DNA from 3 places in the Pseudomonas sp. MONT-RG-20F-20-E-7-02 genome. Region 2 is predicted to be linked to each of the others. Evidence: predicted binding sites of a transcription regulator. Region 2 holds the regulator's gene; each other region holds the start of a gene.

The links. Region 2 encodes sigma-54, which starts transcription at its own class of promoters, with help from an activator protein. Its sites were predicted from a motif close to ANTGGCATNNANNTTGCTNT; they were not measured.
Region 1: L8I05_RS00530 (circularly permuted type 2 ATP-grasp protein) is a predicted target of sigma-54. The motif match lies at 3,552-3,571, and genes of this name have one in related genera.
Region 3: glnA (glutamate--ammonia ligase) is a predicted target of sigma-54. The motif match lies at 5,307-5,326, and genes of this name have one in related genera.

What each region holds. Positions count from the first base shown of each region.
Region 1 is NZ_JAKNQN010000001.1:104,350-111,594, forward strand. It holds gene L8I05_RS00500 (PLP-dependent aminotransferase family protein) at 1-626, shown strand, start outside; gene L8I05_RS00505 (translation initiation factor 2) at 741-1,232, shown strand; gene L8I05_RS00510 (YkgJ family cysteine cluster protein) at 1,394-1,648, shown strand; gene L8I05_RS00515 (START domain-containing protein) at 1,690-2,295, shown strand; gene L8I05_RS00520 (hypothetical protein) at 2,399-2,635, shown strand; gene L8I05_RS00525 (ribonuclease E inhibitor RraB) at 2,849-3,190, shown strand; gene L8I05_RS00530 (circularly permuted type 2 ATP-grasp protein) at 3,604-5,013, shown strand; gene L8I05_RS00535 (alpha-E domain-containing protein) at 5,018-5,968, shown strand; gene L8I05_RS00540 (transglutaminase family protein) at 5,965-6,768, shown strand; gene L8I05_RS00545 (cytochrome c) at 6,897-7,245, opposite strand, start outside.
Region 2 is NZ_JAKNQN010000007.1:230,819-238,063, reverse strand. It holds gene L8I05_RS21210 (KpsF/GutQ family sugar-phosphate isomerase) at 1-478, shown strand, start outside; gene L8I05_RS21205 (HAD family hydrolase) at 479-1,003, shown strand; gene lptC (LPS export ABC transporter periplasmic protein LptC) at 1,012-1,584, shown strand; gene lptA (lipopolysaccharide transport periplasmic protein LptA) at 1,571-2,146, shown strand; gene lptB (LPS export ABC transporter ATP-binding protein) at 2,146-2,871, shown strand; gene L8I05_RS21185 (RNA polymerase factor sigma-54) at 3,056-4,549, shown strand; gene raiA (ribosome-associated translation inhibitor RaiA) at 4,625-4,930, shown strand; gene ptsN (PTS IIA-like nitrogen regulatory protein PtsN) at 4,940-5,404, shown strand; gene rapZ (RNase adapter RapZ) at 5,407-6,264, shown strand; gene L8I05_RS21165 (HPr family phosphocarrier protein) at 6,281-6,553, shown strand; gene L8I05_RS21160 (ZIP family metal transporter) at 6,591-7,245, opposite strand, start outside.
Region 3 is NZ_JAKNQN010000005.1:226,548-233,792, forward strand. It holds gene ntrC (nitrogen regulation protein NR(I)) at 1-980, opposite strand, end outside; gene glnL (nitrogen regulation protein NR(II)) at 977-2,062, opposite strand; gene L8I05_RS16770 (hypothetical protein) at 2,295-2,918, opposite strand; gene L8I05_RS16775 (chorismate mutase) at 3,050-3,586, opposite strand; gene glnA (glutamate--ammonia ligase) at 3,800-5,206, opposite strand; gene thiI (tRNA uracil 4-sulfurtransferase ThiI) at 5,541-6,995, shown strand; gene typA (translational GTPase TypA) at 7,135-7,245, shown strand, end outside.

The DNA.
Region 1 (7,245 bases), on a different contig from region 2:
CTTCGGATTTCGATATCCAGATTGTCGAGGACGATATCTACGGCGAGCTGATGTTCGAACTGGGCCGCACCAAGGCCCTGAAAGCCTACGACCGCCTCGACCGGGTGATCTACTGCTCGAGCTTTTCCAAGACCCTGTCTCCCGGTGTGCGCATCGGCTGGATGATCGCCGGCAAATACCAGCAGGAAATCCAGCGGCTGCAGATGTTCAGCACCCACTCGGCCTGCAGCGTGACCCAGATGGGGGTTGCGGCTTACCTGGAGAACGGCGGTTACGACCGCCATCTTCGTTACATCCGTCAGGAATACCGCAAGAATCTCAGCGCCTTCCAATTGGCGGTGCAGCAATACTTCCCGGAAGGCACACAGATGACTCGCCCGACCGGCGGCTTCATCTTGTGGGTCAGTTTGCCCGGACGGGTCAATACCCAGGAACTGCACGTACGCGCATTGCAGCAGGGCATCAGCATCGCACCGGGGGTGATTTTCAGTAATACGGAACAGTTCAACCACTGTATTCGCCTCAATTGCGGTACGCCGTGGAACCGCGAGGCAGAGCGGGCGCTGATGACGTTGGGGATGCTGGCCAGCCAGCTGTGTCAGGAAACCGCAGCCGGACTTTTATAGTGTCGGTTGAGGCGTCTAAAGGGGACATTAACGGTAGCGGGCTTTTCACCAGACTTGTCAGGCCGCGCACAAAAAGCGAGCATATGGCCCTCTGCCGTTAATGCTGTTGGCGATATGACCTCTATTTTTCGCGCTGCTGTGGTGATTGGCCTGTTAAGCCTGTGCAATGTTGGCACGGTGCTGGCGGCAGCCCCTGTGGCTGAAAACAAGCCCGCCGCCAATGCCGCGCAGAAAACTGCCGCGAAAAAGCCGGCCCCGGCTAAAAAAGCCCCGGCGACCAAGAAGAAAGCCGCCACCGTTAAAAAGCGCGCACCGATTGCGAGCAAATCCAAATCCGCCCATGAAGTGACCCAGACCAAACTGCCATCGGCACAGTTGGACTTGTCCCTGCCGTCGGAAATGGTCAGGCACTTGCAACCCATCGGTACCATGCCCAAACCCAAGAGCGTGCCCTTGCTGCCGCCGATGTTTGGTGAAAAGCCCGCCGACAACAGTGCGTTCCAGATCAACGGTCGCCTGCTCAGCAATGAGATGAAGCTGCAACTGCGCAACGAGGAGCGCCGCGACGTGGAAGGCGCGGCGCTGGACTTCGAATTCAAGCAATAAATTTTTCCGCAAAGGTGACGTTGCCCACTGACCATCTGTCGCAGACTGGTCAGTCACTTTTTTTTTGTGTGAAAAACCCCTGTTAGACCATTTTAAAACGACTGTTTAAGGGCGTACTCTAGCCCGGCCATCCCTATTGAGTCGTCGAGGACCTGCTGGTCATGAAATGCCGTGAAGGCTGTGGCGCATGCTGCATCGCCCCCTCCATCAGTTCGCCATTACCTGGAATGCCTAACGGCAAACCGGCGGGCGAACGCTGCCTGCACCTGTCGGTTGAACAGCTATGCCAGCTGTTTGGCCAACCGGAACGCCCAGCGGTGTGCAGTGATTTCAAGGCGGATCCGGATGTCTGTGGCACCGACCAGGCCGATGCGATCCGGTTGATCGGTTGGTGGGAGCAGATGACGGCGGCTTGATGGGCTTTACTATCAGAACTTCAACAATAAGGAATACAACGATGGGTTCGCTGAAACGAATGGCTGTGTTGTGCGGTTTTACAGTGTTGTTTGCTGCCACTGCCCAGGCTGAGGATTGGCAAGTCGCCAAGGACGAAGACGGTATCAAGGTGTCCCTGAGCGAAATTGCCGGCTCCAAGTACAAGGCGTATCGCGGCGTGACCGTGATCAAGGCGCCGGTCGCCAAGATCCAGGCCCTGCAGGAAGACGTGGCCGGTGCCTGCTCCTGGATCCACGAATGCAAATCGCAAAAACTGCTCAAGACCGAAGGTGACAAGAGCTGGACCTACACCCAGTTCAAGGCACCGTTCCCTGTGACCGACCGCGACTCGATCCTTGAGATCACCACGTCCAAGGCGGCTGACGGCACCGTGACCCGTAAACTGCTGGAAGTGCCGACCTACCAGCCGGAAGTCAAAGGCTACGTGCGCGTGGCCCAGGTAGATGGCTATTGGAAGCTGGTGCCCAAAGGCGACAACCAGACCGAAGTGACCTACCAGGTGCACACCGAGCCAGGTGGCAGCGTGCCGTCGTGGTTGGCCAACAAGTTTGTGGTGGACGCGCCGTTCAACACCTTGAAAGCGTTGAAAGAACACGCTGAAAAATAACCGCAGTTAATCGGGTGCCTCCTGACTTGAGTGGAACGTTTGCCGAGCCCTCAAGGTCCAGATAGTTGTAAGCCCACACACGGGTTTTATCGAGGAGGCACCGATGCAAATGTGGCAAATTACCTTCGTTGATGATCACGGCGTACAGTCCGTCGAGCAGTTCACCTGCGATCACAAGCCCAGCCTCGAAGATGCGGCACACATGATTCGTAACAAGCTCGTGCCCGTGGCTGCCGAGCTCGACCTCAATGACCTTGAGGGCCGTAAACCCGAGCCTACGGTCAAGATTCTCAAAGACCAGAACAGCATTCAAATCCTCGACATCTCGCCCGCCGCCTGAACATTCCCTGTATGTCATTCAAGCGCCTCTGGTGGAGGTGATAGCTTCGCGCTACTCTGCAAGTGAGATCAGCGAATGAATCGCTAAGGTCTGGTCTTGTCAGCTACATGCTTGTTTTCCCGCAGTGACGTTAATGCCGTAGCACCCGCGCCAGCAGGGCGCGGTCTTCGGGAAGCACGGAAAGTCTATCCATCAGTTTGAGGAGGACGTTTCATGAGCACAGCCTATCAAGAAGACATCAGCACCAACGTACTGCGCCGCATGAAAGAAGGCGGTTTTGACTTCTCACGTTTTCACCCCATTGAGTTCTACGCCATTTTCCCGGATGAGGAACGGGCGCGCAGGGCTGCGGGTCGATTTCGTGGGGAATCCCTGAATGCCCAGGTCAGCGCGCGCGATGATGGCGCCTGGTACCTGGAACTGAGCAAAATCATGTTCGCAACCTACGACGGCATAGGAGACTTCGAGCAAGACTTTGAAGCGGTGGTCGAGCCTTTGGGCGGGATCATCGAGGGATGGGGCGTCAAGCAGGAGGTGCGTGGGTTACCCATGTAGCGGCACTTTATGAGCAACACAGCGTATCGGCTGACCTTTTGGGTCGGCCGATTTTGTTTGTGCGCCAGGAATATTCGCGGAACTTGCGTCGCAGGTTCCTGCACCAAAAAAAAGCCACCCAAAGAGGGTGGCCAAAGGGAAGAGCGGTTCGCTGAAGCTGTAGGACGCATCCTGTTCAGCAGATGGGAGTGATTATCCGCAGGGGCAGGCGAGCAGTGAAATCAACTCTGGCTATGCTGTTGATAGTCAAAGCCCGCATTGTGATGAAGCGCGGGACATGACGCCGGGCATTCTGCGCACCAGGACGGTGCAGCTAGATTCCGGGGTTAATTCAACTCACTGATTTTTAAGTGTTTATGCCGCTGGCACGGGCCTTGCGATGGTTCTAGCGCCCGGGTGACAAGGAGTACGGCATGATCCGCACTTATTACGATGAAATGTACGACGGGGCAGGTCTGGTCCGCCCCCATTACCGCGAGTTCGCCCGCTGGTTGGCCGATACGCCGGCCGAGCTGCTGGCCCAGCGCCGGCGTGAGGCCGATTTGCTGTTCCACCGCGCCGGGATCACCTTCACCCTTTACGGGGACGAGCAGGGCACCGAGCGCCTGATCCCCTTTGACACCATCCCGCGCAGCATTCCGGCGAGTGAATGGCGGATCGTCGAGCGCGGCTGCATCCAACGCGTCAAGGCGCTGAACATGTTTCTCGCCGACCTGTATCACGAGCAGCGCATCATCAAGGCCGGGATTATCCCCGCGGAACAAGTGCTGGCCAACGAGCAGTACCAACTGGCCATGCAGGGCCTGAACCTGCACCGCGATCTGTATTCCCACATCTCCGGGGTCGACCTCGTACGCGATGGCGACGGCACTTACTACGTGCTGGAAGACAACCTGCGCACGCCGAGCGGCGTCAGCTACATGCTCGAAGACCGCAAGATGATGATGCGCCTGTTCCCCGAACTGTTCGCCGCCCAGCGCATAGCACCCATCGACCATTACCCCAACCTGCTGCTCGACACCTTGAAAAGCTCAAGCCCGCTGGATAACCCCAGCGTGGTGGTGCTCACACCTGGGCGCTTCAATAGCGCGTTCTTCGAGCATGCGTTTCTCGCTCGCGAAATGGGCGTGGAACTGGTGGAAGGCGCCGACCTGTTCGTGCGCGACGACCGCGTATTCATGCGCACCACCGACGGCCCCAAGGCTGTCGACGTGATCTACCGCCGCCTCGACGACGCGTTCCTCGACCCGCTGGCCTTCAACCCGGATTCCATGCTCGGCGTGCCCGGCCTGCTCGCGGCGTATCGCTCCGGCAATGTGGTGCTGGCCAACGCGATTGGCACCGGGGTGGCGGATGACAAGTCGGTGTACCCATTCGTCACCGAGATGATCCGTTTTTACCTGGATGAAGAGCCGATCCTGAAGAACGTGCCTACGTTCCAATGCCGCAAGCCTGACGAGCTGTCCCACGTGTTGGCCAACCTGCCCGAGCTGGTCGTCAAGGAAACCCAGGGCTCCGGCGGCTACGGCATGCTGGTGGGCCCGGCGTCCACCAAAGCCGAAATCGAAGCCTTTCGCGCCCGCATCAAGGCCAAGCCCCACGCCTACATCGCGCAACCGACGCTGTGTTTATCCACCTGCCCGACCTTCGTCGAAAACGGCATTGCGCCGCGCCATATCGACCTGCGACCGTTCGTGTTATCCGGCAAGGAAACCCGTGTGGTCCCCGGCGGCTTGACCCGCGTGGCCCTGCGTGAAGGCTCGCTGGTGGTCAACTCGTCCCAGGGCGGCGGCACCAAAGACACATGGGTGGTGGAGGACTGATGCCATGTTGAGTAGAACTGCCTCGGATTTGTACTGGATGTCGCGCTATCTGGAACGCGCGGAAAACCTCGCGCGCATGCTCGATGTCAGCTACTCGCTGTCGCTGATGCCCCAGGACGGACGCGGTGACGGCTTGCATGAGTTGGCGATGCCGCTGCTGATCACCGGCACCCTCGATGATTACCACGAGCGCCACGGCGAACTGCACGCCGAGCGCCTGCTGCACTTTTTCGCGCTGGACGCGGCCAACCCGGCCAGCATCTACAGTTGCCTGGGTGCCGCGCGGGCCAGCGCCCATGCGGTGCGTGGGCGAATCACCGCCGACATGTGGGAAAACATCAACGCCACCTGGCTGGATATTCGCGATATTGCCCAGCAGGGGCTCAGCCGCTACGGCATGAGCCGGTTCTGCGAATGGGTCAAGGAGCGTTCGCACCTGTTTCGCGGCGCCACCTACGGCACCATCATGCGCAACGATGCGTTCCGTTTTATTCGCCTGGGCACGTTTATCGAGCGTGCCGACAACACCCTGCGCCTGCTCGATGCGCGCTACGAAATGGCCGGCGATCAGGCCGCCGCCGTCAGTGACGGCACGGCCCACGCCTATTATCAGTGGAGCGCCTTGCTGCGCGCATTGTCGTCGTTCGAGGCCTATACCGAGATCTACCGCGACGCCCCCGGCGCCCGGCAAGTCGCGGAGTTGCTGCTGTTGCGTGCCGACGTGCCGCGTTCGCTGCGCGCCTGCAGCGAGGAGATCGACCAGATCCTCGCCAGCCTGCCTGGCCTCAACGGTCGCCCGGCCCAGCGCCTGGCCGCCGAGATGGACGCGCGCCTGCGCTTTACCGCGATTGACGAAATCCTCGAGGAAGGCCTGCACGCCTGGCTGACCGACTTTATCCCCTTGGTTCGCCAGTTGGGCGACGCCATCTACAGTTCCTACCTGGAGGCCGCATGAGACTCTCCATCAGCCACGAAACCACCTACCACTACGAAGACCAGGTACGCGCCAGCATCCAATACCTGCGCCTCACGCCCCACGACAGCGAGCGCCAGCACGTGCTCAGTTGGCAACTGGATTTGCCGCGCCCGGTGCGCGCCCAGATCGACCCGTTTGGCAACATCCTGCATGTGCTGACACTCGACGAGCCCCACGACGCCATCATCATCGGCGCGCGTGGCCAAGTGGATATCGACGAATTGCGCGAGGCGGAACACGAGAGCCAGTCGGCGTTTCCGTTCCTGCGCAGCACGCGCCTGACCGAACCCGACGAAGCCCTGCGTGGCTTTGCCGAGCAGCACTGCCATCTACGCCGTGACCGCACTGCATTGATCGACCTGATGCACGCGCTCAACCAGTCGATGGTCTACACGCCCGGTGCCACCGAAGTCGACACCTGCGCCGCCAAGGCCTTCGCCGGGGGCGCGGGGGTGTGCCAGGACCATACGCATGCGTTCCTGGCGTGCGCGCGCAGCCTGGGGATTCCGGCGCGGTATGTGTCGGGGTATTTGTACTCGGAGGACAGCACGCACCTGGCCAGCCACGCCTGGGCCGAGGCCTGGCTGGATGACGCCTGGTACAGCTTCGATGTGACCAACCAATTGGCCCGGCCGGAGCGGCATTTGAAGTTGGCCGTAGGCCTGGATTACCTCGACGCCTGCCCGGTACGCGGCATGCGCCGGGGCGGCGGGCATGAGCAAATGCACGCCAAGGTGTTTGTGGCGCCGACGCCGGTGATTTTGGTGCAGCAGCAATAGTCTTCAGTGGGAGCTGGCTTGCCTGCGAAAGCGGCGGGTCAGCTGTAAATGGGTTAACTGACCGACCGCCATCGCAGGCAAGCCAGCTCCCACAGTGAACGGTGGTGTATTCAGAGTCTTTGCCAGGCTCAAGGCTGCTGCTTGCGCCCCGCCATATGCTTCAAATACCCCACCAGCAGATCCAGCTCGCCGTCCGGCAACACACTGGCGGCGAACGCCGGCATCTTCGCCTGTGGCCAATGCCGCAGGCTCTGCGGATCACGGATATAACGCTTGAGGAAATCCCCGCTGAAATACTCGGTGGGGTTGTAGGGAATATTCAGGTCCGGCCCCACCTGCGCATCGCCGGCGCCATTGAGACGGTGACACGCCAGGCAGTTCTTCTGAAACAGCGCGAAGCCCTGGTTGACCGGGTCATTCGCGGCTAATTTCGGGTCCGGCAACAACGCCGGAAAGCGTTCGGCTACCGTCTTCAAT
Region 2 (7,245 bases):
CGATGCATTGGCCGTGGCACTGCTGGAAGCCCGCGGCTTTACCGCTGAAGATTTTGCGTTCTCCCATCCAGGCGGCGCCCTCGGCCGTCGCTTGCTGCTGAAAGTGGAAAACGTCATGCACTCGGGCGATGAATTACCCCACGTGCAGCGCGGCACCTTGCTGAAGGACGCGCTGATGGAAATGACCCGCAAGGGCCTGGGCATGACCGTCATCCTGGAAGCCGACGGGCGACTGGCCGGCGTGTTCACTGACGGCGACCTGCGCCGCACCCTGGACCGCACCATCGATATCCATACTGCAACGATTGACGCGGTCATGACACCACACGGCAAGACCGCCCGCCCCGAGATGCTTGCAGCCGAAGCGCTGAAGATCATGGAAGACCACAAGATCGGCGCGCTGGTGGTGGTCAATAGCGACGACCGCCCGATTGGCGCCCTGAATATGCACGACTTGCTGCGTGCGGGAGTGATGTAAATGTCCGACGACCTGTTGCAACGCGGCAAAAACATCAAGCTGGCGATTTTCGACGTCGATGGCGTGTTGACCGATGGCCGCCTGTACTTTCTCGAAGATGGCAGTGAATTCAAGACGTTCAACACCCTCGACGGCCAAGGCATCAAGATGTTGATGGCGGCAGGTGTGCAAACGGCCATTATCAGTGGTCGAAAAACACCGGTAGTGGAACGCCGCGCACAAAACCTGGGGATTCCTCACCTGTATCAGGGCCGCGAGGATAAACTGGTGGTTCTGGACGAGCTTCTTGGCCAACTCAACCTAAGCTATGAGCAGGTCGCTTACCTGGGTGACGATCTGCCTGACCTGCCGGTGATTCGCCGGGTAGGCCTGGGCATGGCCGTCGCGAATGCGGCGGCGTTTGTTCGCGAACACGCCCACGGCATTACTGCCGCACGTGGCGGTGAAGGTGCTGCCCGCGAGTTCTGCGAGTTGATTCTGCGTGCCCAGGGCAGCCTTGAAGCGGCCCACGCCGCCTACCTATAGAGCGTTTTATGCTGAGCAAAAAGATTCGCAACTTCCTGCTATTCGCAGTCATCGCCGCGCTGTTCCTGGCGGTGGGCTACTGGAATATCAGCCCGGAGCGCTTCCTCGACAAGCCCGTCGCGGCCGTCGACGATAGCGCTATCGCCTATTACGCCATCAACGCTCACACCATACAGTTCCTGCCCGATGGCAAGGTTCAGTACGAAATGACCGCTGATAAAGTCGAGAACCTCAAGGCCACGGACGTCAGCCTGCTGACCAATCCCGACCTGAACCTCTACCGGGGCACCGAGTTCCCGTGGCACGTCACCAGCAAGCGCGGTGAGGTGAACAAGGGCGGCACTCAAGTGGAACTGATCGACTCGGTGCGCGTTGCGCGCACTGACGAAAAGAAGCGCGACACCATCATTACCAGTAGTCGCATGACCGTTTTCCCACAACAGCAATATGCGCAGACCGAGCAAGACGTTAGAATCGACGGCGCTGGCGGTGTATCGACTGGCAAGGGAATGAAAGCGTATTTGAAAGAAAGCAGGATACACCTGCTATCGAACGTAAGAGGACAGTATGAGGCTCGTTAAAACCCTCCCTATTTTGCTCGGTCTGGGCGCAGCACTGGGAAGCGTGAGCGCCTGGGCTCTGCCGAACGATAGCCAGCAACCGATCCACATTCAGGCTGACGATGCGCAGCTGGATGACAAACAAGGTGTCGCCACCTACACCGGCGGCGTGATCATCACCCAGGGTTCGATGAAAATCACCGGCAACACGGTGACGCTCACGCGTACGCCCGCTGGCGACATTGACGTGGTGACGTCGGTTGGCAACCTGGCTTACTTCGAACAGAAGCAGGCCGCTGCCGACCCTGCCCCGATCAAGGGCTACGGCAAGACCATCCAATACCACGCCCAGCAGAACCGTATCATCCTGATCGATCAGGCCAGGGTTGTGAGCAGCGATGGCAACACGACAGACGGTGAGAAAATCACCTATGACACCGTGAAGCAGATCGCTCAGGCTGGTCGCGCCACCGGCGCGAAGATCGGCACTCCGAAGCCGCGTATCGACATGGTTATCCAGCCGAAGCAGAAAGACGGTGCGGCTCAGCCTGCGCCTAAACCCGCTGCGAAGAAGGCGAACTAATGGCAACCCTGAAAGCCCAGCACTTGGCCAAGGCCTATAAAAGCCGCCAAGTCGTACGCGACGTGAGCCTGTCGATCGACAGTGGCCAGATCGTCGGTTTGCTTGGCCCGAACGGTGCCGGCAAGACCACCTGCTTCTATATGATCGTCGGGCTGGTTCAGGCGGATCAGGGACGTGTATTGATTGACGACCTGGACGTCAGCCACCAGCCAATGCACGGTCGTGCACGCGCCGGTATCGGCTATCTTCCCCAGGAAGCATCGATCTTCCGCAAACTGTCGGTTGCCGACAACATCATGGCGATCCTCGAGACCCGCAAGGAACTCGACCGTGACGGCCGTCGCAAAGAGCTGGAAAGCCTGCTGCAGGAATTCCACATCAACCACATTCGCGACAACCTGGGCATGAGCCTGTCGGGTGGTGAGCGTCGCCGTGTGGAAATCGCCCGCGCCCTTGCCACCGCGCCGAAGTTCATCCTGCTCGACGAACCGTTTGCCGGCGTCGACCCGATCTCGGTTGGCGACATCAAGCAGATCATCCATCACCTCAAGGCCAAGGGCATCGGTGTGCTGATCACCGACCACAACGTCCGAGAGACCCTCGATATCTGTGAAACGGCTTATATCGTCAACGATGGCCAGCTGATCGCCGAAGGCGATTCCGCCACCATCCTGGCTAACGAACTGGTCAAGGAAGTGTACCTGGGCCACGAGTTCCGCCTGTAAGCACTGCGGTGTCTGGCCATTCGCCAAGGCGCGCGGGAGTCAATAAAAACCTCCATTTTTTTATTGTTACCGCGCTCTAGGCAAAGCCCCCGATATCAGGCATATAATTTGCTTATGTTTGGCGCTCACGCGCCCTGTCGTGGATGGCGCATTGCGCCGGCGAATAAGGTGTTAAGCCCCTGCCATGAAACCATCGCTAGTCCTGAGAATGGGCCAGCAGCTGACGATGACACCGCAGCTGCAACAGGCCATCCGCCTGCTCCAATTGTCGACCCTGGACCTGCAACAGGAAATCCAGGAGGCCCTGGAGTCCAATCCGATGCTCGAACGCCAGGAAGAAGGCGACGACTTCGATAACGCAGACCCGCTGGCCGATAACATCGAGCAAAAACCCAATCCCGACGTACAGGAACCCTCCTACCAGGAAACCGCCCCCACGGTGGATAACCTTGAGGAAGGCGATTGGAACGAACGCATCCCCAACGAGCTTCCCGTGGACACCGCCTGGGAAGACGTCTACCAGACCAGCGCCAGCAGCCTGCCGAGCAACGATGATGACGAGTGGGATTTCACCACCCGCACGTCCGCCGGCGAGAGCCTGCAAAGCCATTTGCTCTGGCAACTGAACCTGGCACCGATGTCCGACACCGATCGCCTGATCGCCGTCACCCTGATCGACTGCATCAATAACCAGGGCTATCTGGACGAAACCCTCGATGAAATCCTCGAGGCCTTCGACCCGGAACTGGACATCGAGCTGGACGAAATCGAAGCCGTGCTGCACCGCATCCAGCAGTTCGAGCCGGCCGGTATCGGCGCCCGCACCCTCAGCGAGTGCCTGCTGCTGCAACTGCGCCAACTGCCCGCCAAGACCCCTTGGCTCGCTGAGGCCCAGCGCCTGGTTACCGACTACATCGACCTGCTGGGCAGCCGCGACTACAGCCAGCTGATGCGCCGCATGAAGCTCAAGGAAGACGACCTGCGCCAGGTCATCGAGCTGGTACAGAGCCTCAACCCTCGCCCGGGCTCGCAGATTGAGTCCAGCGAAGCTGAATACGTCGTGCCCGATGTGATCGTGCGCAAGGACAACGAGCGTTGGCTGGTGGAGTTGAACCAGGAATCAGTGCCGCGCCTGCGGGTCAACCCGCAATACGCAGGTTTTGTTCGCCGTGCCGACACCAGCGCCGACAACACCTTCATGCGCAACCAGTTGCAGGAAGCGCGCTGGTTCATCAAGAGCCTGCAAAGCCGCAACGAAACCCTGATGAAAGTCGCCACCCAGATCGTCGAGCACCAGCGCGGCTTCCTGGAATATGGCGATGAGGCCATGAAGCCGCTGGTACTGCATGACATCGCCGAGGCGGTGGGCATGCATGAATCGACGATTTCGCGGGTGACCACGCAGAAATTCATGCATACCCCGCGGGGTATTTATGAGTTGAAATACTTTTTCTCCAGCCACGTCAGCACTTCCGAAGGCGGCGAATGCTCGTCCACGGCAATCCGCGCGATCATCAAAAAACTGGTTGCCGCGGAAAATCAGAAAAAGCCATTGAGTGACAGTAAGATCGCTGGTTTACTGGAGGCACAAGGCATTCAGGTCGCCCGTCGAACCGTCGCCAAGTACCGCGAGTCCCTCGGGATCGCGCCTTCCAGCGAGCGTAAGCGTTTGATGTGACGGGCGGGCCATAGCGTTCCAGTGGCAGGCACCCCGGCCTGCCGCTTTATGCACTGGCAACGAAGGAGAAGCTGTATGCAAGTCAACATCAGTGGACACCAGCTGGAAGTCACCAAGCCCCTGCGTGAGTACACCGAGAGCAAGCTGAACAAGCTTGCGGGGCATTTTGACAAGATCACCAACGTGCAGGTCATCATGGAGGTCGATAAGCTCAAGCAGAAAATCGAGGCCACCCTGCACGTACCGAATGCGAAGCTCGTCGCCAATGCGGAGCATGAAGATATGTACGCGGCGATTGACGCTCTCTACGACAAGCTGGACCGCCAACTCATAAAGCATAAGGAAAAGAATCTGCACCTGATGCAAGGTACAGGTCGTTAACTCTCCCCCATGATCCAACTTGAAACCATCCTGACCCCCGGCCGTTCTCTCGTGAACGCGCCGGGTGGCAGCAAGAAAAAAGCCCTCGAACACATTGCCAACCTGATCAGCCGCGAAGTGCCTGAGCTGGATGAGCAAGTCGTGTTCAAGGCTCTGATTGACCGTGAAAAACTGGGCTCCACCGGTTTTGGTAACGGCATCGCCATTCCTCACTGCCGCCTGGAAGGCTGTACTGCTCCCGTAAGTGCACTTTTGCACCTGCAGGAAAAAATCGATTTCGACGCCATCGACGGCGCACCGGTCGACCTGCTGTTCGTTCTGCTGGTCCCGCAAGCTGCCACCGATGCGCACCTGGAACTGCTCCGGCAGATAGCCAGCATGCTTGACCGCAAGGAAGTACGCGACAAACTGCGCAGTGCCAGTACCAATGAGGCGCTCTATCAGGTTGTCCTGGATGAACAAAACAGGCCGTAATCATGCGTTTGATCATCGTCAGCGGCCGCTCTGGCTCGGGTAAAAGCACCGCCCTCAACGTTCTTGAGGACAACGGCTTCTATTGCATCGACAACCTGCCCGCAGGCCTGCTGCCGGAACTGGCGGAACGTGCGCTGATCCACACTGAACTGGCGCAACCTCTGGTTGCCGTTTCAATCGACGCCCGCAACCTGCCAAGCCACCTTGAGCGATTCCCGCAATTGCTCGAGGAAGTACGTGCCAAGCATATTCATTGCGACGTGCTGTACCTGGACGCCGACGAAGAAACACTGCTCAAGCGTTTCTCAGAGACCCGACGACGCCACCCCCTCAGCAGCCCTCACCGCTCGCTGGCCGAAGCCATCGAGGACGAAACCACCCTGCTGGGCCCGATCATTGACCTCGCCGACCTCAAGATCAACACCACCGGCCTGAACCTGTATCAGTTGCGCGACGCCATCAAGCTGCGTCTGCTGAACCAGCCCGAGCCCGGTACGGCATTCCTCGTTGAATCGTTCGGTTTCAAGCGCGGCATGCCCGTGGATGCCGACCTGGTCTTCGATGTGCGTTGCCTGCCCAACCCTTATTGGAAGCCTGAACTGCGTGATCAGTCGGGGCTGGACCAACCCGTGGCCGAATACCTGGCCGCACAACCGGATGTTGAGGAGATGTTCCAGGATATCTCCAGCTACCTGCTCAAATGGTTGCCGCGGTTTGCTGCGAGCAATCGGGCCTATGTCACCATTGCCATTGGCTGCACCGGCGGTCACCATCGCTCCGTCTACCTGACCGAACGCCTCGGCCAGGTGCTGCAACAAACCCTCAAGAACGTCCAGGTTCGCCACCGCGACCTTAGCTGAAAGGAACACCCCCGCGATGCCCGCTCTGGAAATTGAAATCATCAACAAGCTGGGCCTGCACGCTCGCGCTTCAGCCAAATTCGTCGGTGTTGCCGGGCGATTCCCCTGCCAGATCCGCGCGGGGCGCACGCCGGAATCCATGGTTGACGGCAAGAGCATCATGGCAATGATGATGCTGGCCGCCGGCAAGGGCACCAAGATCCACTTGAAGACAGAAGGCGAGCAAGAACAGGAAGCGATGGACGCCTTGGTGGAGTTGATCAATAACTACTTCGACGAGGGTGAATAACCCCAACCTTCAAGATGGGTGTGAGGCTGCAATAGCCTCACCCTAACGCGGTATCCATCACCATCATCAAACAAAACCCGATGCACAGCCCAAGGCTGGCGAGCTTTTCGTGGCCGTTACGCCGTGACTCGGGAATGACTTCATGAGTCACCACCAACAGCATCGCCCCAGCGGCTAGCGCCAACCCCAAAGGCAACAGTACTTCGGCCAGGCTTACCAGCCAGGCGCAGAGGACGGCAAACACCGGTTCAACCAGACCTGACGCGGCACCTATCAGAAAGGCTTTGACCCGCGACATTCCCGCCCCAGCCAACACCAGCGCAATCACCAAACCTTCCGGCACGTCTTGCAGGGCAATGCCCATGGCCAAGCTGTCAGCATCCTGCATCCCGCCACCGGCAGAGACACCGACGGCCATGCCCTCCGGGATGTTGTGGGCAATGATGGCAAACACAAACAGCCAGATACGCGGCGGTATAACCGGTTTATCCGGCGTGCCCACCAGCATTTCCGGGCTGGCACCAGAGACCTTGCGGTCAACCAGGTACAGCCCGAATGCCCCCAGCATGATGCCGAAGCTGATCAACCCACTGGCGCCCCAAGGCGAGAGCCCCAAGCTTTCAGCGGCAGCAATACCTGGGACGACCAGCGAAAATGCCGTCGCCGCCAGCATCACGCCGGCACCAAAGCCC
Region 3 (7,245 bases), on a different contig from region 2:
AGGAAGTGCCGCGCGAGCGTCGGGATATCTTCGCGACGGTCCGACATGCGTGGGATGTGGATGCGGATCACGTTCAGACGGTGGAACAAGTCTTCACGGAATTTGCCCGCATGCACCAGGGTTTCCAGGTTCTGGTGGGTCGCCGCAATGATGCGCACATCGACCTTGACCGGCGTGTGCCCACCCACACGGTAGAACTCGCCGTCGGCAAGTACGCGCAGCAAGCGGGTTTGCGTATCGGCCGGCATATCGCCGATTTCATCGAGGAACAGCGTGCCGCCATCCGCCTGTTCAAAGCGGCCGCGACGCAGGTTGGCTGCGCCGGTGAACGCGCCTTTCTCGTGGCCGAACAGCTCTGACTCCATCAAGTCCTTGGGAATCGCCGCCATATTTAGCGCAATGAACGGCGAGGCCGCCCGTGGGCTGTGACGGTGCAATGCATGCGCCACCAGTTCTTTACCGGTGCCCGATTCGCCGTTGATCAGCACGGTGATGTTGGAATGGCTCAAGCGGCCAATGGCGCGAAACACTTCCTGCATCGCCGGCGCTTCGCCGATGATTTCCGGGGTGCGCGTCAGGGCCGGCGGGGCTTCCTGGTTCTGCTGTTCCTGGGCGTGCTGGTTGGCGCGCTTGACCAGCGCCACCGCCTCGTCCACGTCGAAGGGCTTGGGCAGGTATTCAAAGGCGCCGCCCTGGTAGGACGCGACAGCGCTGTCCAGGTCCGAGTGCGCAGTCATGATGATCACCGGCAGGCGCGGGTGCTGTTCGCGGATGCGCGCCAGCAAGTCCAGGCCACTGGCGCCGGGCATGCGGATGTCGGAGATGATCACGTCCGGCTGCTGGCGTGCCAGGCGGCTCATCACCCCGTCGGCGCTGTCGAAGCTCTGGGTGGTCATGCCTTCCTGTTGCAAGGCTTTCTCGAGGACCCAGCGGATAGAACGGTCGTCATCGACGATCCAGACGGTTTCACTACGGCTCATGTCGATGGGGCTCCTTGTTCCAGAGGCAGAAAGATCGAGAACGTGGTGTGGCCGGGATGGCTTTCACATTCGATCAGACCCTGGTGCTGGCTGATGATGTTCTGGGTAATGGCCAGGCCCAGCCCGGTACCGTCCGGACGGCCGCTGACCATGGGAAAAAAGATGGTTTCCTGCAGCTCTGCAGGAATGCCCGGGCCGTTGTCGATGATCTCGACCTTGGTCACCAGGCGATGGCGCACGTGGCCGATGGTGAACTGGCGCAGGGCGCGGGTGCGCAGGCTGATGCGGCCCAGGCGCAACTCGTTCTGGCTGCTGATGGCCTGCATGGCGTTGCGCACGATATTGAGCACCGCCTGGATCATCTGCTCGCGGTCGATCAGCACGTCGGGAATGCTCGGGTCGTAATCGCGCACCAGGGTGATGCAGCCTTGGCTTTCGGCTTCCACCAACTGGCAAACGCGCTCCAGCACCTCGTGCACGTTGGTCATCGCCAGCGACGGCAACTTGTTGGAGCCAAGCATGCGGTCCACCAAGTTACGCAGGCGGTCGGCTTCCTCAATGATGACGTTGGTGTAGTCCTTGAGGTTCTCGTCCGGCAGCTCGCGGGCCAGCAGTTGCGCCGCGCCGCGAATCCCGCCCAAGGGGTTCTTGATCTCATGGGCCAGGCCGCGCACCAGCATCTTGCTGGTTTCCTGCTTGGACAGCTGCGCCTCTTCTTTGGTGATGCGCAGCAGGCGGTCGCGCGGGTGTACTTCGAGCAGCAGCAAGGTCGCGCCGTTGCTCAGGATCGGGGTTACGGCGTAGTCGACGGTCAGCGTCTGGCCGGTGAGGGCAGTGAGCATCGCTTCGCGCTTGGTGAACGGGTGAGCCTGCTCCACCGCCTGACGCAACGAGCTCAAGGCTTCGGCCGACTCGGTGAACAATTCGCTGATGAACTGCCCATGGCTGCGCTGGCCGCTGATAGCCAGGAGCATCTCCGCCGCCGGGTTCATGTACTCAAGACGCAGGTCGTCGTTGAGCAATATGGTCGCGGTGGTCAGGTTGTCGAGTAACAATCGGTGCAGTGCATCGCTGATGGTCATCAGGACCTCTTTTGGAGCAAGGCGCGGGCTTGAGGCACACGCTGATACAAGGAAAATGCAAAAACCAAACCAAAGCTCCGAAAAGAAGCGTTAAAGCCCTGAAACAGGGGTTTAAGGCTCGAAACTGTGGCGTTCTGCCAGCGTGCTCGGGAAGATTCGAACCAAAATGGGCTGTTTGGTTGGGAAGGGTGCGGCCTAATGCACCAATATAGTGCAGTTTTGCGCGCTTTGTTCAGGAAGGTTTTTTAGGCGTGTTTTTGCGGTTGTTCAGGCAGGATTTGACGATCTCGTGCAGGCCAGTGCTGTTTTGGGGGAGGACGAACTCTGCGGTCAGCGGCGAGTCGCCGGGGATTGCTGAAGGCAACGTCATCTTGATCAGTTGGCCGTGCGTGTTGTTGGCGATCCACTCGCGAAGTTCTTGGCGATTGGCGGGCATGGTGAATTTAAACAGTACGCCATGCTGCTGGGTGGGTTCTGCGCTGTAGTAGCCGTTTACACGGTAAGTTCGTGCAGGGAGGGTGCCGGTGGTAAGGCTGAGTGGTCCTGAGGATCGAGCGTCCGGGCCTTCGTAAATATTGGGGTTGAAGCGCAATTTATCGGTGTGGGTCAGCAGCGAAATCATCGGGCGAGAGGGGGAGCTGTAGCAGGCGACTTGCAGGATTGCGATGCTGGTTTTTTGTGCGTGAGTGGCTGTGCCAGTGATTCTGGCGTTGATTATCGTACTGTCCGGATAGGGTGTCTCCACCGTCCAGGCGTGGGGCTCGGCGTCGGAGGCGGAGTCGAGTGCAGGTTGTACTTCGGTCAGCTGGCTGATTGCGAGCGTCAGTGAACACAGGAGCTGGCAGTTGAGAGTCATCGCGAAGTACGTCGGCGGCTGGCGGCTGGACGCTGCATCGTAGAAGCTCGACTCCCTGGGAAGTATCAGACATTTCTGCGGTTTAACACGAATACTGGGAATGGGCCTTCAATGAAGCAGGCCCAGGTCGGTCAAGGCGTATAGATGCACAGCTCGGCTGTGGCACGGGCCATGGCGATTTGGGCCAGCGGGTCGCGAAGCGGTTCGTGTACGGCCTGCGCCAACCATTGAGGGCACTGCGGGTTGCTGCGTTCGGGGCTGAAGTCCGCCAGTTGCTGTAGCAGGCGCTTTTGCAGTTGGTCCAATTGGGGGCGAATCTTGCCGACCAGATCCGGGCGCGGGGTGTCGGGTGCCTTGCCGGTGAAGTGCCAGTCCGACAGCCGGGTGTATTGCACCAATTTGTTCGCTTCAATCTGCGCACTGAAGAACTGCTCCGCCGCGTCAGGCGCCACTTTGTAGCTCGGTGCCTGGGCTCTCACGCTGGCGATCACAGCCTGTTCACGAGGGCGATCTTCCACGGCCTTGTGGCTGTCCCATTTGCTCAATGCGACCTCGTCGGCGATGGCCAGGCGCTCGGCGATGCTGTCGAGCAACGGCGCGAGGGTGGGCGGTGCGGCGCTGGCACTGGCGCTGACGAACAGCAGGGCGAATACAAATCCAAACTTCAAGGGTGATCTCCTGTGGGAGCGGGCTTGCCCGCGATGACGGTGTGTCAGCAATACACCGGGCGGCTGTTACTGTGCTATCGCGGGCAAGCCCGCTCCCACATTTTAAATAGGATTTGCACGCCCGATGCAGTGAGTTTGCACAAACCCCAGGCAAAAAAAAGACCTCCCGAAGGAGGTCTTTTTCGTTACGCCGCGATAAGCAGCGCTACCGGATCAGCAGCTGTAGTACAGCTCGTATTCCAGTGGGTGTACGAAGGTGCGTACTTTGATTTCTTCTTCGCTTTTCAGCTCGATGTAGGCATCGATGAAGTCGTCGCTGAATACGCCGCCTTTGGTCAGGAACGCACGGCCCTTGTCCAGCTCTTCCAGGGCTTCTTTCAGGCTGCCGCACACTTGTGGGATCTCTTTGGCCTCTTCAGGCGGCAGGTCGTACAAGTTTTTGTCGGCGGCGTCGCCAGGGTGGATCTTGTTCTGGATACCGTCCAGGCCGGCCATTACCAGGGCAGCGAAGGCCAGGTATGGGTTGGCTGCTGGATCCGGGAAGCGCGCTTCGATACGGCGAGCACGAGGGCTGGACACGTAAGGAATACGGATCGAGGCGGAACGGTTGCGAGCCGAGTAGGCCAGCATTACCGGAGCTTCGAAGCCTGGGACCAGACGCTTGTAGGAGTTGGTCGACGGGTTGGTGAAGCCGTTCAGGGCCTTACCGTGCTTGATGATACCGCCGATGAAGTACAGGGCGGTGTCGGACAGGCCGGCATAACCTTCGCCAGCGAAGGTGTTCTTGCCTTCTTTGGCGATGGACAGGTGAACGTGCATACCCGAACCGTTATCGCCGTACAGTGGCTTAGGCATGAAGGTAGCGGTACGGCCGTAGGCATCAGCCACGTTGTGTACGCAGTACTTCAGGGTCTGAACTTCGTCAGCCTTGGCAACCAAGGTGTTGAACTTCACACCGATTTCGTTCTGGCCGGCAGTCGCCACTTCGTGGTGGTGAACTTCGATGACCAGGCCCATTTCTTCCATGGCGTTGCACATGGAGGTACGGATTTCGTGGTCGTGGTCGAACGGAGGAACCGGGAAGTAGCCGCCTTTGATACCTGGACGGTGGCCTTTGTTGCCGCCTTCGATGTCCTGGTCGGACATCCACGAACCTTGTTCGGAGAAGATTTTGAACATGGAGCCGGAGATGTCGGACTTGAACTTGACCGAATCAAAGATGAAGAATTCTGGCTCCGGGCCTACGAATACGGTGTCGCCGATGCCGGTCGACTTCAGGTATTCCTCGGCACGCTTGGCGATCGCACGTGGGTCGCGATCGTAGCCTTGCATGGTTGAAGGCTCGATCACGTCGCAGACGATGATCAGGGTTGGGTCTTCGGTGAACGGGTCGAGAACGGCAGTGCTGTCGTCCGGCATCAGGATCATGTCGGAGGCTTCGATGCCTTTCCAGCCAGCAATGGAGGAACCGTCGAACATTTTGCCTTCTTCGAAGAAAGCATCATCCAGCGCGTCGCGAGCCGGCATGGTCACGTGGTGCTGAGTACCTTTAGTGTCCGTGAAGCGCAGATCAATCCATTTAACGTCATGATCTTTGATGAGTTGAACCGACTTCGACATGGTGTCCTCCGGGTGGCTTCGGGCTGGGGTAGTGGAGTTAGCCCTTAGAATGTGGGTGATGCCGGCGCGAATACTCGACCAAGGCAACCTGCCTCACAAGAGAGCAAATTGCATGCCAGTGCGCCAACATGGCCTTTTTGCTTCAAAATGGCCCCTATAACGGTGCAATCCGCTGAAGCGGAATAAATAACGCACTGCAATGTAGCGTTAATTTAAGTGAATGACCCGTTTTGGTGCGTGCAGAGCGCAATGCATATTAACTGGTTAAACCTTGAGCGATTTCCGCTATAATCCGCGCCCCCCTTTTTCAGCAGGCCCGGCGCGCGCTGTTTCCATGAAATTAATCGTTAAAGTCTTCCCCGAGATCACCATCAAAAGCCGACCGGTACGGACGCGTTTCATCCGTCAGTTGGCCAAGAACATCCGTGCCGTGCTCCGAGACCTGGACCCGGCTGTGGTGGTGAACGGCGTGTGGGACAATCTCGAGCTGGAAACCCGTATTACCGACGCCAAAGCCTTGAAGGACATGACCGAGCGCCTGAGCTGCATGCCGGGCATCGCGCATTTCCTGCAGGTGGATGAGTACCCGCTGGGCGACTTCGACGACATCACCGAAAAGTGCAAACTGCACTACGGCAGCGAGCTTGAAGGCAAGATTTTTTCGGTGCGCTGCAAGCGCGCCGGCAAGCACACCTTCAGCTCCATGGACGTCGAGAAATACGTCGGCAGCAAGCTGCGTCGCGAGTGCGGCGCCGCCGGAATTTCCCTGAAAGCGCCGCAAATTGAAGTGCGCATGGAAATTCGCGACCAACGGTTGTTTGTGATCCACAGCCAGCACAACAGCATCGGCGGCTACCCGCTGGGCGCGCTGGAACAGACCCTGGTTCTCATGTCCGGCGGTTTCGATTCCACCGTGGCGGCCTACCAGATCATGCGCCGCGGCCTGATGAGCCACTTCTGCTTCTTTAACCTGGGCGGGCGTGCACACGAATTGGGCGTGATGGAAGTCGCGCACTTTATCTGGAAGAAGTACGGCAGCTCCCAACGCGTGCTATTCGTAAGCGTGCCGTTCGAGGAAGTGCTCGGCGAAATTCTCGGTAAAGTCGATAACAGTCATATGGGCGTGGTATTGAAGCGTATGATGTTGCGCGCTGCGTCCCGAATCGCCGATCAGTTGCAGATTGACGCACTGGTGACCGGTGAAGCGATCTCCCAGGTGTCCAGCCAGACGCTGCCGAACCTGTCGCTGATCGACTGCGTGACCGAAAAGCTGGTGCTGCGCCCGCTGATCGCCAGTCACAAGCAGGACATCATCGACCTGGCCGAAGAAATCGGCACGGCGGATTTCGCCAAGCACATGCCTGAATATTGCGGGGTCATTTCGGTGAACCCCAAGACCCACGCCAAGCGCAACCGCGTGGAGTACGAAGAACAACAGTTCGACATGGCGATTCTGGAGCGTGCGCTCGAGAACGCCAAAATGGTGCCGATCGATCGCGTAATCGACGAATTGGGCCAAGACGTGCAAATCGAAGAAGTCAGCGAAGCCCTGGCCGGCCAGATCGTCGTCGACATCCGTCACCCGGATGCCGCTGAAGATGAGCCACTGGAAATCGCTGGCATCGACGTGCAAACGCTGCCGTTCTATGCATTGAACGCGCGTTTCAAGGAACTGGATAACAGCCGTCAGTACCTGCTGTATTGCGACAAAGGCGTGATGAGTCGCCTGCATGCCCACCATTTGCTCAGTGAGGGGCATGCCAATGTGCGCGTTTATCGACCGAGCTAAGAGCCCGGGGCTGTTTGCCTGTGGCCTGCGTCACCGGCCCCCCGACTCTGCCGTCAAGCTGTAACGGCAAGGCCTGACTCTACTGTTAATCGCTGCCACGACCTGTCAGCACACCGAATCCTCTGATCGAGATACACAAGTGATCGAAAATCTACGTAACATCGCCATCATTGCTCACGTTGACCATGGTAAAACCACCCTGGTAGACAAACTCTTGCGTCAATCCGGCACCCTGGAGCGCAACGAGCTC